DNA from 3 places in the Pseudoalteromonas pernae genome. Region 1 is predicted to be linked to each of the others. Evidence: predicted binding sites of a transcription regulator. Region 1 holds the regulator's gene; each other region holds the start of a gene.
What was found. The regulator LexA, encoded in region 1, represses DNA repair genes until DNA is damaged. The targets are predictions, from matches to a motif close to TACTGTATNNNNATACAGTA.

Region 1 (5,912 bases):
CGTAACAAAGTTTTCTAAATCCGTTGTATTATGTTCGAGTTCAGCATGGCAACACTATTCGCATGTTCGGGCAGCTCTCACCCTTTACTTCTTTTCTCCACCACCGCAGCAGTCATCCTTGAAATACAACACAGATCGCCAGCGCTATTGTAAATCTTAATCTCCCACACCGATGAGCGGCCGCCTAGGTGCACGGGTTTGGTCACGGCTTTGAGTGTGCCGGTGCGTGACGCTTTGAGGTGGTTGGCGTTGATCTCTTGGCCGACGCAGTAGTATTTGCTGGTATCGACAACAAAGTTGGCGGCGTAGCTGGCGACGGTTTCAGCCAATACTACATATGCGCCACCGTGGACGATGCCGATAGGGTTATATAATTCGTTGGTTACTGGCATGGTGGCAACAAGGTAATCGTCGCCGATTTCGCTTATTTCAATGCCGAGCTTGGTCATTAAGGTGCCTTTTTCACCCACGCCAAGGTCGAGCTTTTTACACAGGTCAAAATCGATATCTTGGGCCCAAATACGTTTGCTCATGCTTACTACTCCTTATACAGCAACGTCTGTGAATGTTCTGATGTTGCTCATGGTGGCAACTTGGTGCACATAGTGCTGGATATGTTCGGGAGTGTGCAAGCCTTTTACGACGGTTAGGTTGCGCAAGAAGGGGAAGATAGCAACATCGGCCCATGAGATTTCATCCGGCGCATCGAGCCAAGAGAGCTCATCCAAAGCCCTATCCATGATCGTTATATCTTCATCACTGTGGGCAAGAATATCAGCGAAGGTAGCCCCCAAGAGCGCCTCCTTTTTATCGCAGTAATAGACGATGGCGTTTGGTGTGCCAAATTCCGGTAGAGCGAGTTGCGGCCAGCGCGGTAAGGTTAAGCGTAAAAAGGTAGGTAAGTAGGTCTCTACCCATTTGCTTGCTGGCGTGAGGTAATCACCATGATCCAATGGCATTTTTGCACGTTTGCAGAAATAGGCGGCAATATCGAGGCTTTGCGCCATGGCAATGTTTTGGTTTTTAGCTAATATGGGAACAGTGCTTTTGCCCACTAACTGGATAGCGGTGGTCGTGTCGTCGGCTTGTAAGTAGCATATTTGCACGTCTATATTTCGTGCACGAGCGACCATTGTGGCTTTAACTGAATAAGGGCAATGTTCATAAATGTAGAGTTTCTTCACGGTTAATATTGCCTTGTTTGCAAACGGCTTCACACCCTCTTTACTTTGAAGGAGAGAATATGGATTTTCAATCTGTGTATGATTTTTGGTTTGAGCAATGCCAACCCGAGGACTGGTTCAAAAAGAGTGTAGCGTTTGACGACAAGGTCATTAAGCTATTTTCGCAACTGCATCATGCCGCAGCCATGGGCGAGTTAGCGCATTGGCGCAACACAGCTCAAGGGGCGCTGTGTGAAATCATTGTGCTCGACCAATTCTCGCGCAACATGTTTCGCGATACGCCAAAGGCTTTAGCCTTTGATGGACTCGCACTGTGTTTGGCTCAGCACGCGGTGGATAAGGGTTTCGACATGCAATTGAATGAGCAAGAGCGTCCGTTTATGTACATGCCCTACATGCACAGTGAAAGTAAGGTTATCCATCAGGAGGCTGATAGGTTGTTCAAGCCATTGGATAATTATGAATTTGAAGTGGCGCACAAGAAGATTATTGATCGTTTTGGTCGATACCCGCATCGCAATGAAATACTGGGGCGCAAATCCACGGATGATGAAATTGTGTTTTTAACTCAGCCTAACAGCAGCTTTTAGTATTTAAGCGTTGGCGTAATGACAAAAACCCAAACCTAAGTAGGCGCATTTTTTTGAGCTGAGCAAATTGCCTGATTTTATTTGCGATTTTCTGACAACTGTATATACTCACAGTTAAATGTACTGTATGGAAACCCAGTTGTATGCGTCCTTTAACTAATCGCCAATCGCAAATTTTAGAGCTGATCAAAGTATTTATTAAAGACACAGGCATGCCGCCTACGCGTGCTGAAATTGCACAAACACTGGGGTTTCGCAGTGCGAATGCCGCAGAAGAACACCTTAAAGCCCTTGCTAAAAAAGGGGTGATCAAAATGAAGCCCGGTGCCAGCCGTGGTATTCAATTGGTCGAAGAGGAAGAGCCTGAGCAATTAGGCTTGCCTCTGATAGGTCGCGTCGCTGCCGGTGAACCCATCTTGGCCCAAGAGCACATTGAAAGTCACTGCCAAATCGATCCATTACTGTTTAAGCCTGCCGCTGATTACCTACTACGTGTTGATGGTATGAGTATGAAAGACATCGGTATTATGGACGGCGACCTGCTGGCTGTGCATCGTGCTCAGGTTGCGGAGAACGGCCAAGTGGTGGTTGCGCGTGTTGGTGATGACGTCACCGTGAAGCGTTTAGAGAAAGCCGGTCGTAAAGTATTGCTACATGCAGAAAACGAAGAATTTGCGCCAATCGAAGTCGACCTAGAACATGAATCCTTCAATATTGAGGGTTTAGCGGTTGGTGTTATCCGAAATGCCGATTGGATGTAGTTGTAACGAGTAAATATAGGCCCCCAATACGCCGTTGATTGGGGGTTTCCAGCCCTTTTCTAATTCCTTTTTCTGTACGCTAACAGATTGAAACTCCCCAAAATATTTATTGAAAAAAGCAAAACAAAAACGCCTATTTTCTTGCTATATGCCCAATTCTTGACTAATTGGTTAGATTACAGGCTTTGCTGGTTGCTTTTTAATCGCTTTGTGTAAAGTAAATGTAATCGGCCAGTTCTAAGCATAATAATAATGAAGATTGGCTAGCAGTAACTGCCTCTTCTCTTTTTGCGTTGCGCGTTTTAAGGAGATGGTACATGAAGAAGCTTTGCTCCCTCATGTTGCTGTGTTTGTTTGCCCCGCACTTGGCTTTAGCAAATAGTGATTATAATTTGCGCCCAGGGGTGACCGACATCAGTGAAAATGTTTACCAGTTACACATGACGATATTTATCATCTGCTGTGTCATTGGGGTAATAGTGTTTGGTGTGATGTTCTGGGCCTTACTCAGACACCGCAAATCTAAAGGGGCTAAACCCGCATCTTTCCACGAAAGCACCAAGGTCGAAATACTTTGGACCGCGATCCCATTTTTAATCCTCATAGGTATGGCTGTTCCTGCCACCAAAACCTTGATAGCGATGGAAGACACTTCTAAAGCAGATGTCACCATCAAGATCACCGGTTCACAGTGGAAGTGGCACTACGAATACATGGGCCATGATGTTGGCTTCTACTCGTTGCTCTCAACGCCACAAGAGCAAATTCAAAATGCTCAAGATAAAGGCGAGCATTATTTGCTAGAAGTCGACAAGCCGTTGGTGATCCCAACAGATAAAAAAGTACGCTTTTTAATGACTTCAGACGACGTTATTCACTCTTGGTGGGTGCCGGATTTCGCAGTTAAAAAAGATGCCAATCCAGGCTTTATCAACGAAGCTTGGACCAAGGTAAACGAAGCGGGCATCTACCGCGGCCAATGTGCTGAGCTATGTGGTAAAGACCATGGCTTTATGCCTGTAGTGGTTGAAGCCAAAGCGCCTGAAGAATTCGAAGCGTGGTTGGCTGAGCAAAAACAAGCAGTGCAAGCTCAGGCGGATGCCGATGCTGCCTTGCTTGACCAGACGCTCACTCAAGAAGAGCTTATGGCCACAGGTGAACAAGTTTACATGGCGCGCTGCGCAGCGTGTCACCAACCCACAGGTCTGGGGTTACCGGGTGTATTCCCTGCGATTAAGGACAGCCCTATCGCCAAAGGGGAGATCAAGGACCACATAGATATCGTGGTTCATGGTAAGCCAGGTACAGCGATGCAGGCATTCGTTAGCCAGCTAACACTCAAAGAACTCGCTGCTGTCGTGACTTACCAGCGTAATGCATTTGGCAACGATACTGGTGACACAGTGCAACCAAGTGCGATTCAGGCCGCAATTGATGGGGAAGGACAATGAGTACAGCTGCTGCAACACATGAACATCACGGGCCTGCAACGGGTATTAAACGCTGGCTCTTTACCACTAACCATAAAGACATAGGTACACTTTACCTGTTGTTTTCACTGCTTATGTTTTTGACGGGCGGAGCGATGGCCATGGTCATTCGCGCCGAGCTATTCCAGCCGGGACTACAGCTCGTTGACCCACACTTTTTTAACCAGATGACCACAGTGCATGGCTTAATCATGGTGTTCGGTGCGGTTATGCCAGCCTTTACGGGACTAGCTAACTGGATGATCCCGATGATGATTGGCGCGCCAGATATGGCGCTTCCGCGTATGAACAACTGGAGCTTCTGGATTTTACCATTCGCGTTTGCGATTTTATTGTTGTCGCTGTTTATGGAAGGTGGTGGTCCGGCGTTTGGTTGGACTTTCTACGCGCCACTTTCAACGACTTATAGTAACGACAACACAGCGTTGTTTGTGTTCGCGGTGCACATCATGGGTATCAGCTCCATTATGGGGGCTATAAACGTGATTGTTACCATAGTGAACTTACGCGCACCAGGTATGACGTGGATGAAACTGCCGCTGTTTGTGTGGACATGGTTGATCACCGCCTTCCTGCTGATTGCGGTTATGCCAGTGCTTGCCGGTGCGGTAACCATGGTACTCACGGATAAATACTTTGGTACCGACTTCTTCAATGCCGCAGGGGGTGGTGATCCAGTCATGTTCCAGCATATTTTCTGGTTCTTTGGTCACCCTGAGGTATACATCATGATTTTACCGGCATTCGGTATTATCTCGACGATTGTACCTACCTTCTCGCGTAAAAAGCTGTTTGGGTATGCGTCGATGGTGTACGCCACCGCATCTATCGCCTTGTTGTCATTTGTGGTGTGGGCGCACCATATGTTCACCACAGGTATGCCGCTCGCAGGGGAGTTGTTCTTTATGTACTCCACCATGCTGATATCCGTGCCGACCGGGGTGAAGGTATTCAACTGGGTGGCCACCATGTGGCGAGGTTCTATCAGCTTTGAAATACCGATGATGTTCTCCATCGCCTTTATTGTGCTGTTTACCCTTGGCGGTTTCTCCGGCTTGATGCTGGCGATTACGCCGGTGGATTTCCAATACCACGACACCTACTTCGTGGTGGCGCACTTCCATTACGTATTGGTAACTGGGGCGGTGTTCTCGATAATGGCAGCAGCTTATTACTGGCTACCTAAATGGACAGGGCACATGTACAGCACCACCTTGGCAAAATGGCACTTCTGGATGTCGCTGATCAGCGTTAATGTGCTGTTCTTCCCAATGCACTTTGTTGGCCTGGCTGGCATGCCACGTCGAATCCCAGACTATGCACTGCAATTTGCTGACTTCAACGCCATTATCAGTATCGGTGGTTTTGCCTTTGGTTTATCACAATTACTGTTTGTTGCTGTGGTCTTCAAGTGCATTAAAGCGGGTGAAAAAGCACCTGCAAAAGTGTGGGACGGTGCCGAAGGTCTGGAGTGGGAAGTCGCATCGCCGGCGCCATACCACACCTTTGAAACGCCGCCTAAGGTGCAGTAATGAACCACGCGCCGTTATTGAAGAAACTCGTGATCAGTGTGATAGCAATGTTTGCTTTTGCATTCGCACTGGTACCGCTGTACGACGTGTTTTGTGATGTCACTGGCCTCAATGGCAAGCCATCCATGGAGCAAGCGCAGCAAAGCGAAGTGGTGGATGAAAGCAGAGAAGTCACTGTGAGCTTCACCACCCATGCGCAAAGCGGCGCACCCTTCATAGTTGATGCACAAGTACAAGAAGTCGTGGTAAAGCCCGGAGAAATGAGCGTCGTGACTTTCTCTGCGGCCAACACCGCAGATGAAGCGCGGGTGATGCAGGCTATTCCATCTGTGTCCCCGGGCTTAGCAGCAAAATA
Region 2 (5,912 bases), on a different contig from region 1:
GCCGCATAATCGCTCTCTTATCTTGAGTGTCACTGACTCTGGAGAAGGGTTTAAAGTAAAGAGCCAACAACGAGACCAAAGTTACCGAAGTTTTGGCCGAGGCATTACCTTAATGCATGAAATTGCAGAACAAGTTCGCTATAACCAAAGCGGCAACCAAGTGTTCGTTACCTACCGTATTCAATAGTCTCTCACGATCGCCTAACTAATTATTGCGCGTTGTATTTCCCCTATGTTAGCATCCATCTGAAGTTTTAGATGTTTGGACGGCTAAATGGCTTTTTCATATAACGACGCGGCGCAACTACAAAGTGATGCGCACTACACACAAAATTATCAAACTCAGTTGCGTGACTACCTAGGTGAAGCTGCGCCCCAGGTGCAATGGCAATACTTGATCCCAGAGTTGGGAGAGGGCGGTGCATGCAGTTTATTTGGTCATCTACAAGACGAGCCATTTAGCCTAACAGAGCACCTAGATACAAATGCACAACCGCAGTTGTCCAAACTTCAGGCGATAGTCGATTTTGTCGTTGAGCAAAGTGGTGTGGATTGGTTTGGTATTTATCAGTCTCGCGATGTCGACGGTGAACCACAATTACTAAAATTAGCCTATCATGGTGCGCCGAGCCGTCCATTGTTTCCAATTAACGAAGCCTTCGCTGCCACCAGTAACAATGTACAGGTCGTCATGTCTGGAAAAGCGCGCATTATCAATGATGTGGAAGACTATGTTGCCAAGGGTGGCGAATACTATACATGCGACCCTAAAGTGAAGTCAGAATCCTGCTTGCCGCTTTATTCGCAGCAGGGTAAAGTAGTGGGCATAGTCGATGCGGAAGCATTCAGCAAAGATTTTTTTACCCCCGAACGTATTGCCCTATTAGTTGCCGCTTGCCAGGAAATTGTCGAGCACTTACCAGCGTAATGTGTACCGGGATCTACGCTAACCACAGAGATAAATAAAGAGAGTTCCATGTTCTCACAATTAAAACCATTACCGACTGATCCTATCCTTGGACTGATGGCTGCGTTTAAAGCTGATACCAATGCAAACAAAATTGACTTAGGTGTTGGCGTTTACAAAGATGAGCACGGTGATACCCCCGTGCTACGTGCAGTAAAAAAAGCGGAAGAATTTCGTTTAGCGAATGAAACTACCAAGACCTACATTGGTCTGGCAGGTAATTTGGATTATTGTCAGAAGATGGAGCAATTGCTGCTAGGTGATGCGCACCCAGCGTTGCTTGCTAACCGCGTACGCACGGCTCAAGCACCAGGTGGTACTGGCTCGTTGCGTGTAGCGGCTGAATTTATCAAACGCTGTAACAATGACGCGACGGTTTGGGTAACAACGCCAACATGGGCCAATCATATCAGCCTATTTGAAGCGGCAGGTTTAACAGTAAAAGAATACCCTTACTACGACTACGAGAATAAGGGTTTACTGTTTGATCAAATGGTCAACGCTCTTAGCCAAATCCCAGCGGGTGATGTGGTACTTCTACACGCATGTTGCCACAACCCAAGCGGCATGGATCTTAATGCTGAGCAGTGGAAAACCGTGACCGAAATCGCGAAAGCACAAGGTTTCACAGTGTTAGTTGATATTGCATACCAAGGTTTTGGTACTAGCTTAGACGAAGATGCTGCAGGTCTACGTCACCTTGCTTCGCAAGTGGAAGAATTGATCATCTGTTCTTCTTGTTCGAAGAACTTTGGCCTGTACCGTGAACGTATTGGTGCGTGTTCAATCATATCTAAGGATGCGGCGGCTGCGGATGTTTCTAACTCAGTGATGCTAAGCGTAGTTCGTAGTATTTACTCAATGCCACCTGCACACGGTGCTGATATCGTAAATACCATTCTTTCTAGCTCTGAGCTAACCACTATGTGGCATGAAGAGCTGGATGAAATGCGCTCTCGTATCAATGGCTTGCGTTCGTTACTAAAAGAAAAGCTAAATGCCAAGTGTGAAGGCATGGATTTCTCATTCATTGAGAACCAACACGGTATGTTCTCGTTCCTTGGTATTAACAAAGAGCAAATCGATCGTCTGCAAAAAGAATATTCAATTTACATCGTGGGCTCTAGCCGAGTAAACGTTGCGGGTATTAGCGAAGCGAACATTGATTACTTCGCAAATGCAGTTGCTGATGTAACTAAATAACCTAAGTAATTAGGCACAGAAAAAGCCAGCATTGATGCTGGCTTTTTTGTACGTAAACAAAAGGTGTTAGGCTTCTTTTGTTTTTAACTCAGTGACGTTTTCATCGTTTTTAACCGCTTTTGATTTTTTTGCGGCTTTCTCTGATGATGGTACTGAGCCTTTAAGTACTTGCATAAAGTCTTCTTTTTGCTTAGCAATTTGTAGCGCTAGGCTTTCAACTTGTTGCTCACTCAATGGCACGTCTACCGCGCTGATCAAGCTTTCTAAGTTTTCTGCAATATCGAGCATCTTGTCATAAGCATCGGCTTCTTTCTTACTAGTAAAGGTCATGCGCTCGACTCCATCTCTTTCTACTACGTACTTAACCACAACAGCCATGGGATCTCCTAACTATACTGTTTTTTTATACAGTGAGATTAGAGGTTAGTACTGTAATCGTCAAGGAGTTTTTGATTTATAAAAACTCTAGTTCCTAATTTGACAACAATTGCATTATCAACTTTATTTATAAAAGCGGTACAAAGGAAGACTCATTACTTTAAGGAGAGAAGTATGAAACTAGCTACAGCTACAGCCCTTTCATTACTATTAAGTATTTCAACACCACTGATTGCAAAGCCAGTGGACACAGTAAATGTTGAAAATAAAGTAATGGATAAAGTGAGTATCAATAAGGCGTCGGTGGAACAACTGCAGTCATTACCAGGGATTGGTCCGTCAAAGGCTGCTGCGATTGTTGATTATCGTCAGCAAAATGGAAAGTTCACTGCCATCGAACAATTGCAAAATGTGCCAGGGATAGGGAGTAAGCTATTGGCAAAAGTAAAAGATCGGATCACGCTTTAATGCGTAGGAAGTGAGAGTAAGCCAAGGCAGCGTTAGCTGCCTTTTTTGTACTGACTGATAGCTTCATCGAGGTGTAAGCACGCAAAATAATGGCGTACGGGCAGCACCAATATGGGATAAGCTATACCGGCTAGCAGCAACCAAGGCAGCATGCTCCAACCTTCGAATCGCACCAAGAGTAAAAACAGTGGCGTGATCAGTAAGAGTTTCAAAATATTCATGAAAATTCTTTGTTGAGGCTGCAACAATGCTAACGCATCAGCCACCAAAGCGAGACGCTCACGGTGGCTAAATGATTGCAAAGCTGGAATTTGACTGGCGAGAAAATAAATCATGCGTTTTTAGGTTTAAATAGCAAACTAGCAATAGTCACTATGATAGCAGCAGCGGCCAGTGCAGCGAAGATTACTTGCATCCAACCAGGCATAGATAAGCCTAAAAATTGCCAATCAATGTTGCCGCAGTCACCTGTTGCAGCGAAAAAGCTTGGGATCCATTCATGTAGGGGCATAAAGCTTGGGAAGTTAGGTTCAAACTCACAAACAAATGCAAACGGGTCGGTGGTGGTTTGCATCATGATGTGCTCCCTGGCGATGAGCAGACCCCAGATACTGGCCACCAACCAAGTGGCAAAGCCAAGCAAACGTGACCACATTTGCGCTGGGTTTATAGCGCCCAGTAGGCCTGCTGCAAGCACGCCCAATACCGCGGTACGTTGATAAATACACATGATACAAGGCGCTAAGTCCATCGCGTATTGAAAATACAAGGCAGTTGCCTCGAACAAAAAAGCAATCAATGCCAATAACAACCAAGGAGCACGTGTGCGCGAGATGCTACTTAACCAACTCATAATATTCTCTTTTTAATTTTTATTCAGGGGATTATGCCCACGCTATCTAGGCTATGCAAGTGCATACGCTGATACCACTCAGCGCTTCTGATGCTAGTGTTCGTCGGTTGCGTTGTCATCTTGCAAGGCGAGTCGACAAATAAGCCATTCCTGCACTATTATTTTTATATAGTTATCAATAATTCATGCCAAATTGAGGCTGTATTTGTATTTTGAACTGTCAGAGGATAGCTTGATTATAGGGACATAATTCTACCAGAGTGTGTTGGGTTGATTTTGTAGCGATATGAAGTGGCCTCCCAAGCAAAGAGGGAACGATGAAATTGAAAATGGTATTAGCAACAGCCTCACTATTAATCGCAGGTCATTGCATTGCATCTCAACAAGAACAAGACAAAGAGCCTGCTCCCACGCCTCAAAAGGAACAAAGCGCAGAGTCTTCAAGCACGTCTACTTTAGAAGAGACCGCTGATTATCTTAGGGGCAATCTCGATGTATTTATGCAAGATACCGCCGCTTGGTTGGACGGTTTATCTATGTATGAATCTGATACCCATAGAGCGAGGGCGAAAGGGTATGTGCAACTGTCTTGGTTACCACAAAGAGCTAATCTAGGCGAATTTGACGCTAAGTTTAAGGTTAAATTTTATCTTCCCAAATGGGAGAACCGCATATCCCTTGTATTAGATAATGACGATGAAGATGATTTGAAGCTTGATTATGAAGCAGAGCCGATTATTCAAGAGGACTCAGATAGGTTAAATATCGCATTACAATCACTAACAGAGTTTGAAAACTTACTGTCATTAAAGTATCGATTGGGGCTATCTCGTGGTCAGCTTTACGCTCGAACAGAGCTAAAGAAAAGTTTCGTTTTCAGTAACTTTGAATTCAGTGTCAGTCCTCGAATTGACTACTTTTCTTCTGATGGTTGGGCACCGGGCCTTAAATCGGCAGTAACCTATCCAATGGGCAAGGACCTAATTTCCGCGTCAGTGAGCTGGCAAAAATTTCAGTTTGAGCCTTACGCAGAAGAAAAGGCTGGCATTTATTGGGTAAGAAACCTCGAAGATGAAAAGTTATTGGTCAGTGGTGTGCAGTACGTTAAATATTCCGATGGGATCGATGCATACTTAACATCGGTTCGCTATCGCGAAAAGATCTACAAAGATTGGGCATACCTTGAAGTCGAGCCTTTCGTTCTGTTTAAGAAACCTTTGGACTACCGTCGAGAATTTGGCATAGGCTTGAGGCTCATCTCTACATACGGCGAATAGGCGAGGGGTGTCAGTTTCATGGCATTCATTATACAAACCACCACACCAAATTTTCATCGCTTTTGTTAGCGCTCATTTCGCCAGTGGCTCCTGCAACTAAACAGGGTATGCTACCAAGAAGACCTCGCTAACTAGCTATTTGGGTGGACAGAAGGAACCATTTGTAATGGTAAAAATTTTTATTTTCGTTTTATTGATGCTTTTTACAAGCTACGGATTTGCGAACGCTCAACATGAATATGATTCTGACACTGCTGAGTACATACAATCTATTTATTGGCTAACGAATACTGAAGATAGCGCTATCGTATACTCACGATTTGAAGGTTTCTTCGAACTCAGGGATTTAATCGACCAGACAATTCTGGCTGGTATCGCATCTTCACAAATTGATGGGACGTCAAATAGTGCAGACAAGCTACTTCTAATGATGCCAGAGCAGGAGAATATTTTAGAGATACTCATAACTGATAACCATCTCATTTTTAAAGGCCTAAAATATCAGGTGGATAGTGATTTGATAAATAGAATAAAAGCCATGAATGACTATCGTATTGAGAAAGGTGATTTAATCTCAGAGAGTATGCTAACCATTGCCAAGGAAAGGTTTGGTAGCAAACTCTAAGCTACCCCGAGAAGCAGGTATTATTGCCAGCGAACAGCATTGGCTGCGCTATCCACGTATAATTTGGGCGTACCGCCGTACAATAATGACATAAAGCACAGATTCGCCCTAACTCATTTTTGCCCCTAAACGAGTTAACGT
Region 3 (5,912 bases), on a different contig from region 1:
TAAAAAATGATTCAAGTAATTCAGCAAGTTGCCGATAGCTTAAGAGTATTTATAATAACGACAGAATTTTAGGCACCAAAGCATACGCTTGTCTTGAGGTGCACTAAAGCAGTGACAGTGGGTGGAGGACGTGTGGATTTAGCAACCATAATAGGTATTCTCGGGGCAATCGGCTTCGTTGTGATGGCTATGGTACTCGGTGGAGACATTAGTATCTTCGTTGATACGCAGTCCATACTTATCGTTTTCGCCGGTTCACTGTTTGTTGTATTAGCCAACTTCACCATGGGCCAGTTTTTTGCCATAGGTAAAGTCGCGGCAAAAGCCTTCATGTTTAAAATTGAATCACCAGATGAATTGATCGAGAAAGCAGTTGAACTGGCTGACTCTGCTCGTAAAGGTGGCTTCCTTGCTTTAGAAGAAGCAGAAATCTCGAACAAATTTATGCGCAAAGGCATCGATATGTTGGTTGATGGCCACGATGCAGACGTAGTGCGCGCAACGTTGCAAAAAGACATAGCGTTGACGACGACTCGCCATGAACAAGGCGCAGGCCTGTTTAAAGCGTTGGGCGATGTTGCTCCAGCGATGGGGATGATTGGTACGCTAATCGGTCTAGTAGCGATGCTCTCGAACATGGATGACCCCAAAGCAATTGGTCCAGCCATGGCGGTTGCGCTTCTTACTACATTATATGGTGCATTCTTAGCGAACGTTGTTGCCATTCCAATTCAATCTAAACTCGAACTGCGCAAAGGCGAAGAAGAGCTGAATCAGCGTCTTATTCTGGATGCTATTTTAGGTATCCAAGACGGTCAAAACCCGAAAGTAATTGAAGGTATCTTGAAGAACTATCTGGCTGAGTCTAAGCGCCAGGTTGATACCGAGGAGTAGGTATGTCGGATGAGGAAAAGTGTAAATGTCCTCCCCCCGGGCTACCGGCTTGGATGGGGACATTTGCTGACTTAATGTCACTACTGATGTGTTTCTTCGTACTGCTTCTGGCTTTCTCAGAGATGGATGTGCTTAAGTTTAAGCAAATAGCGGGTTCGATGAAGTTCGCATTCGGTGTGCAAAATAAACTCGAAGTAAAAGACATTCCCAAAGGTACCAGCGTTATTGCGATGGAATTCAAACCGGGTCGCCCTGATCCGACGCCGATTGAAACAATCCAACAGCAAACTGTAGAAATGACTCAGCAAATGCTTGAGTTTCAAGCTGGGGAAGAAGACTCTGCAGGTGGTCGTCAAGAACAACGGGGCGAGCAGCGTGGTGGTGAGTCTGCCAGTACCGCAGAAGAACAGTCTCAGCAACAAGCCATTGCCGCCGCTGACCAAGAGCGCGTAAACGATCTCGTGAAGAAAATTGCGCAGCAACTTGAGCAACAAATCATTGATGGCGCGATTGAACTTGAATCACTTGGTCAACAGATCATTATTCGTATTCGCGAAAATGGCTCTTTCCCCTCAGGGAGTGCGTTTTTACAGCCGAAATTTAAGCCTATCGTGCAAGAAATCGCTGTGTTATTAAAAGACGTGCCGGGTGAGATCACTGTGTCCGGTCACACCGATGATTTCCAAGTATCGAACGAGCTCTACACCAATAACTGGGATCTCAGTGCCAAGCGTGCTGTTGCGGTTGCCAGTGAAATGCAAAAGGTAGATGGGTTTGATAAAACGAGGATGGTTGTCGTAGGGCATGCAGATACGCGACCACTCGTCCCCAATGAAACTGACGATGATCGTAAGCGCAATCGTCGCGTTGAGATCTCCATCATGCAGGGTAAGGCCAAAGAGTCTGAACCTATTGAAGTCGTTCAGTAATACAGTTCTCATCTCGGTGTGCACTCGCGTACACCGAGCTTTAATCTTCTTTCATCACGCGCGAAATTACACTACACTGTCGTTACTGTATGGATAAACAGTTGTTGTGCTATGAAGCTATATATTGCAGAAAAACCTTCTTTAGGGCGTGCCATTGCCGCGGCCCTGCCAAAACCCCACAATAAAAAAGAGGGTTACATTGAACTTGGTAATGGCGATTGCGTGACCTGGTGCATCGGCCATTTGCTCGAACAAGCTGAACCCGACGATTACGATGCAGCTTATAAAAAGTGGCAATTGCAGCATCTGCCTATTATTCCTGCGCAGTGGCAGTTGAAAGCAAAAAGCAAAACTCGCAAACAACTCTCCTTAGTTAAAAAGTTGATCAAGCAAGCTTCGCAACTCGTGCATGCTGGTGATCCAGATAGAGAAGGGCAGCTACTTGTTGATGAAGTCATTTCTCAAGCAAATATAAGTGCGGCTAAAAAGCAAAGTATCCAAAGACTGCTGATCAGTGATTTAAACTTACCGGCAGTGAAAAAAGCATTATCGCAGTTGCGCGCCAATGCTGATTTTATCCCTTTGAGTGTATCGGCGTTGGCTCGCTCCCGTGCAGATTGGCTATTTGGTATGAATTTGACCCGGGCTTACACCCTTGCGGGGCAAAAAGGGGGATATCAAGGTGTGTTGTCGGTAGGACGCGTGCAAACCCCTGTGCTAGGCCTAGTGGTAGCGCGTGATAAGGAAATAAATGAGTTTGTAAGCAAACCTTTTTATGAAGTTGAAGCCTTGATGCGCACCCAAAATCAACAAGGCTTTACATTAAAATGGCAACCGAGTGAAGCGTGTCAGCCTTATCAAGATGACCAAGGCCGAGTGCTCGTTAAAGCTCTTGCTGATAACGTGATTTCACGTATCACTGGTCAACAAGGAACGGTCACTGATGTTAAGCGAGCTGAGAAAAAAGAACAGGTAGCCCTTCCTTATAACCTGTCTGCTCTGCAAATTGATGCGGCGAAACGTTTTGGGCTTGCCGCGAAAGTGGTGCTCGACACCTGTCAAAGCCTGTATGAGAAACATACCTTAATTACCTATCCGCGCTCGGATAATCGTTACCTGCCTAACGACCATTTTTCCCAAGCGAAAAACATTATTGATAGTGTTGTTGCTAATGGTGTGTTTACTCAAGAACAGCTGAGCACGGTTAACACCACCAAGAAAGTACGCTGTTTTAATGATACTAAGGTTGCTGCGCACCATGCCATTGTACCGACCAACAAAAAGACTTCAGCACAATTAACTAGCACAGAGCGTCAGATTTATGAGCTCATTTGTCGCCAATATGTGATGCAGTTTATGCCAGCTTATCGTTATAACCAGACCGACGTAGAAGTCGATATTGCAGGTGGAAAATTTACCACCAAAGCCAAAGAAGAAATTGAACTTGGCTACAAAGTATTGCTGCCCAAAAAGGAAGACAAAGAAGTACAAGCATTGCCAACCTTGGTAGTTGGCGAGCAGGTATTGTGTGAAGATGCACGCCGACTTGATAAAAACACTACGCCTCCAGCACATTTTACCGATGCCACTATTTTGTCAGCAATGACGGCAATTAGTCGTTATGTGAAAGATAAAGACATACGTAAAGTGCTACGCGAAACAGACGGCCTTGGTACCGAAGCGACACGCGCGAGTATTATCGAGCTGTTATTTAAGCGTGGCTTTTTAGCGCGAAATGGTAAATCGATAATTGCAACCGACGCGGGCGTGGCGCTGATTAATGCACTTCCAGAAACACTATCGACCCCAGATATGACCGCGCACTGGGAAATGGCGCTGGCGCAAATAGCAGAAAAGCAGCTGAAGTATGAAGACTTTATGCAGCCATTATTGGGGCAGTTAGGTTCGTTAATTGAAGAAGCAAAAACCTGCGACAGTCGCCAGTTTGCGCATATCAAAAGTCAGGTGAAGAGAAAGTTTAAAGGCGCGAGAAGAAAAAGCCCGCGCCCGAAAAGTACTAAAGCGTCAGTTTAGTCGTTAAACAAAGCGACAGCGGCATTACTCATTGCGCTAACACCGGTTGGGATCGCCTTTTGGTAATCAGGTGCGAACTTGCTTGAATGCAATGAAGGCAATTGTGTATTGTTCGCCATTGCATCGTTGTAAGTGTCAGGATTAACGCCACCTAACCAAAATAAGGTGATAGGCAGGTTGTCCTCGGTGCGCCCGAACAAACCAAAGTCTTCGCCAGCCATTACTGGCTCAGTCAACTCAACATTACTTTCACCAATTGCTGCTTTAATTGCAGAGGTTACGCGCGCTGTTTGTTCAGGATTATTATAGGTAGAGGGAATAGACTCGCCCTCATGAACGACCACCTCTGGGTAAAGTGACTCTTCCAAACCTGCACTTGCGGCAATACCGGCAGTAATGCGCTTAATGGCAGCGATTTGCTGTTCGCGTACCGCAGGGTTATAGCTACGCAATGTGAGTTGCAGCTTTACTTCGTTTGAAATCACATTGTGTTTAGAACCGCCGTGGATAGAGCCCACTGTGACCACCGAGGGCTCCAGTGGCGATAGCTCACGGCTAGTAATAGTTTGCAATGCCAGCACGATACGTGATGCGATGACTACGGGGTCAATAGTTGTGTGAGGATATGCGCCATGTCCGCCTTTACCTTTTACATGGATATCCACTGAATCAACGCTCGCCATGGTGTATTCAGGCTTAAGTGCCACTTTGCCAGCGGGAACACTGGCGCTCACATGCAGAGCGATTATGTGATCAGGCTTTGCGAATTTATCGAATAGCCCTTCTTTAAGCATTGCTTTTGCACCTGCACCCACTTCTTCAGCTGGTTGGGCAACCATCATCAATGTACCTTGCCATTTATCTTTGTTGGCAACTAAGTGTTGTGCTGTGCCAATAAAGCTGGTCATGTGAATATCATGACCACAGCCGTGCATAACGCCTACTTGTGCACCTTCTTTATTAGTCACAGTTACTTTCGACGCATACGGTACGCCTGTTTCTTCAGTAATGGGTAAGCCATCAGTATCGGTGCGGATCATCACAGTTGGTCCATCGCCGTTTTTCATGATACCAACAACACCGTAACCGCCGACTTCATCCGTTACGCTAAAACCAAGCTTTTTAAGCTGTTTAGCGATTTTTTTGCCGGTTTCTTTCTCAGAGAAAGAAAGCTCAGGAGATTGATGTAAGTCGAGGTAGATTTTCTCGAGTTCAGGGAGGCTTTCTTTTACATCGATATTTGCATGGACTGGGACAGTAGCAGCCAGCACAATCGCGGTACCGACCATTGTCATTTTATGTAGAAATCCCATAATAATCCTTAAGACTTGTAATAATTAGCTTTGCCTCCATATCAAAGCGTAATTCTAAATAGATGGCAACTTAACCATGACGAACAAAATTCAAGTAACCGCTGAAAACATCCAGCAGGTATTAGGACAAACATCAGAAGAGAATATCGTTGCCCTAAGCTTTTTCTCTGCACAGAGCCCTGAGTGCCAAGATCAGGCACGTATTCTTGATGGCTTAGCACAGCAGTATCAACAGAATCTTGTGGTGGCAATGCTCGATTGCGATCAGCAACAAGCACTTGCCGCCCAGCTTGCTCAGCAAATTGGTTTGCAAGCATTACCTACATTGGTCATTCTCAAAGGCGGCGCGCCTGTCGATATGCTACCAGGACCGCAAAGTGAGCAAAAAATTAAAGAAGCACTGCAAAAGCACCTGCCACAACCACAAGATGCATTATTACAACAGGCAAAAGAAGCCTTAGCGGCCGAAAACCTCAATGAAGCGTTTAAATATGCAAAACAGGCTTATGAGATTGATGCGACCAACTCACGCATTAAACTTGTACTTGCGGATATCTGTATTCAAATTCATCGCCTAGAAGATGCTAAAGCATTAATTGAAACTATCGCACTTGCGGAGCAAGACGCATACTTCAACAACATCAAAGCAAAATTGGAACTAGCAGAGCAAGCACAAGACTCTCCAGAGATCAGAGCGTTGCAACAAGCCGTGGAACAAGACCCAACAAACCTCGAAAACAAA

Region 2: the regulator LexA is predicted to act here: its motif matches at 2,564-2,583, upstream of V1358_RS05975 (YebG family protein).
Region 3: the regulator LexA is predicted to act here: its motif matches at 1,907-1,926, upstream of V1358_RS12595 (DNA topoisomerase III).

What each region holds. Positions count from the first base shown of each region.
Region 1 covers NZ_JBDODM010000004.1:72,963-78,874, forward strand. The annotation lists gene V1358_RS10485 (PaaI family thioesterase) at 78-533, opposite strand; gene grxB (glutaredoxin 2) at 546-1,184, opposite strand; gene V1358_RS10495 (DUF924 family protein) at 1,244-1,774, shown strand; gene lexA (transcriptional repressor LexA) at 1,918-2,535, shown strand; gene coxB (cytochrome c oxidase subunit II) at 2,853-3,986, shown strand; gene ctaD (cytochrome c oxidase subunit I) at 3,983-5,557, shown strand; gene V1358_RS10515 (cytochrome c oxidase assembly protein) at 5,557-5,912, shown strand, end outside.
Region 2 covers NZ_JBDODM010000002.1:389,498-395,409, reverse strand. The annotation lists gene V1358_RS05990 (SpoIIE family protein phosphatase) at 1-187, shown strand, start outside; gene V1358_RS05985 (GAF domain-containing protein) at 275-928, shown strand; gene V1358_RS05980 (amino acid aminotransferase) at 977-2,170, shown strand; gene V1358_RS05975 (YebG family protein) at 2,237-2,548, opposite strand; gene V1358_RS05970 (ComEA family DNA-binding protein) at 2,723-3,016, shown strand; gene V1358_RS05965 (DUF6170 family protein) at 3,049-3,351, opposite strand; gene dsbB (disulfide bond formation protein DsbB) at 3,348-3,869, opposite strand; gene V1358_RS05955 (hypothetical protein) at 4,187-5,146, shown strand; gene V1358_RS05950 (hypothetical protein) at 5,313-5,771, shown strand.
Region 3 covers NZ_JBDODM010000005.1:2,696-8,607, reverse strand. The annotation lists gene pomA (flagellar motor protein PomA) at 133-894, shown strand; gene V1358_RS12600 (flagellar motor protein MotB) at 897-1,823, shown strand; gene V1358_RS12595 (DNA topoisomerase III) at 1,935-3,857, shown strand; gene V1358_RS12590 (M20 metallopeptidase family protein) at 3,854-5,170, opposite strand; gene V1358_RS12585 (tetratricopeptide repeat protein) at 5,247-5,912, shown strand, end outside.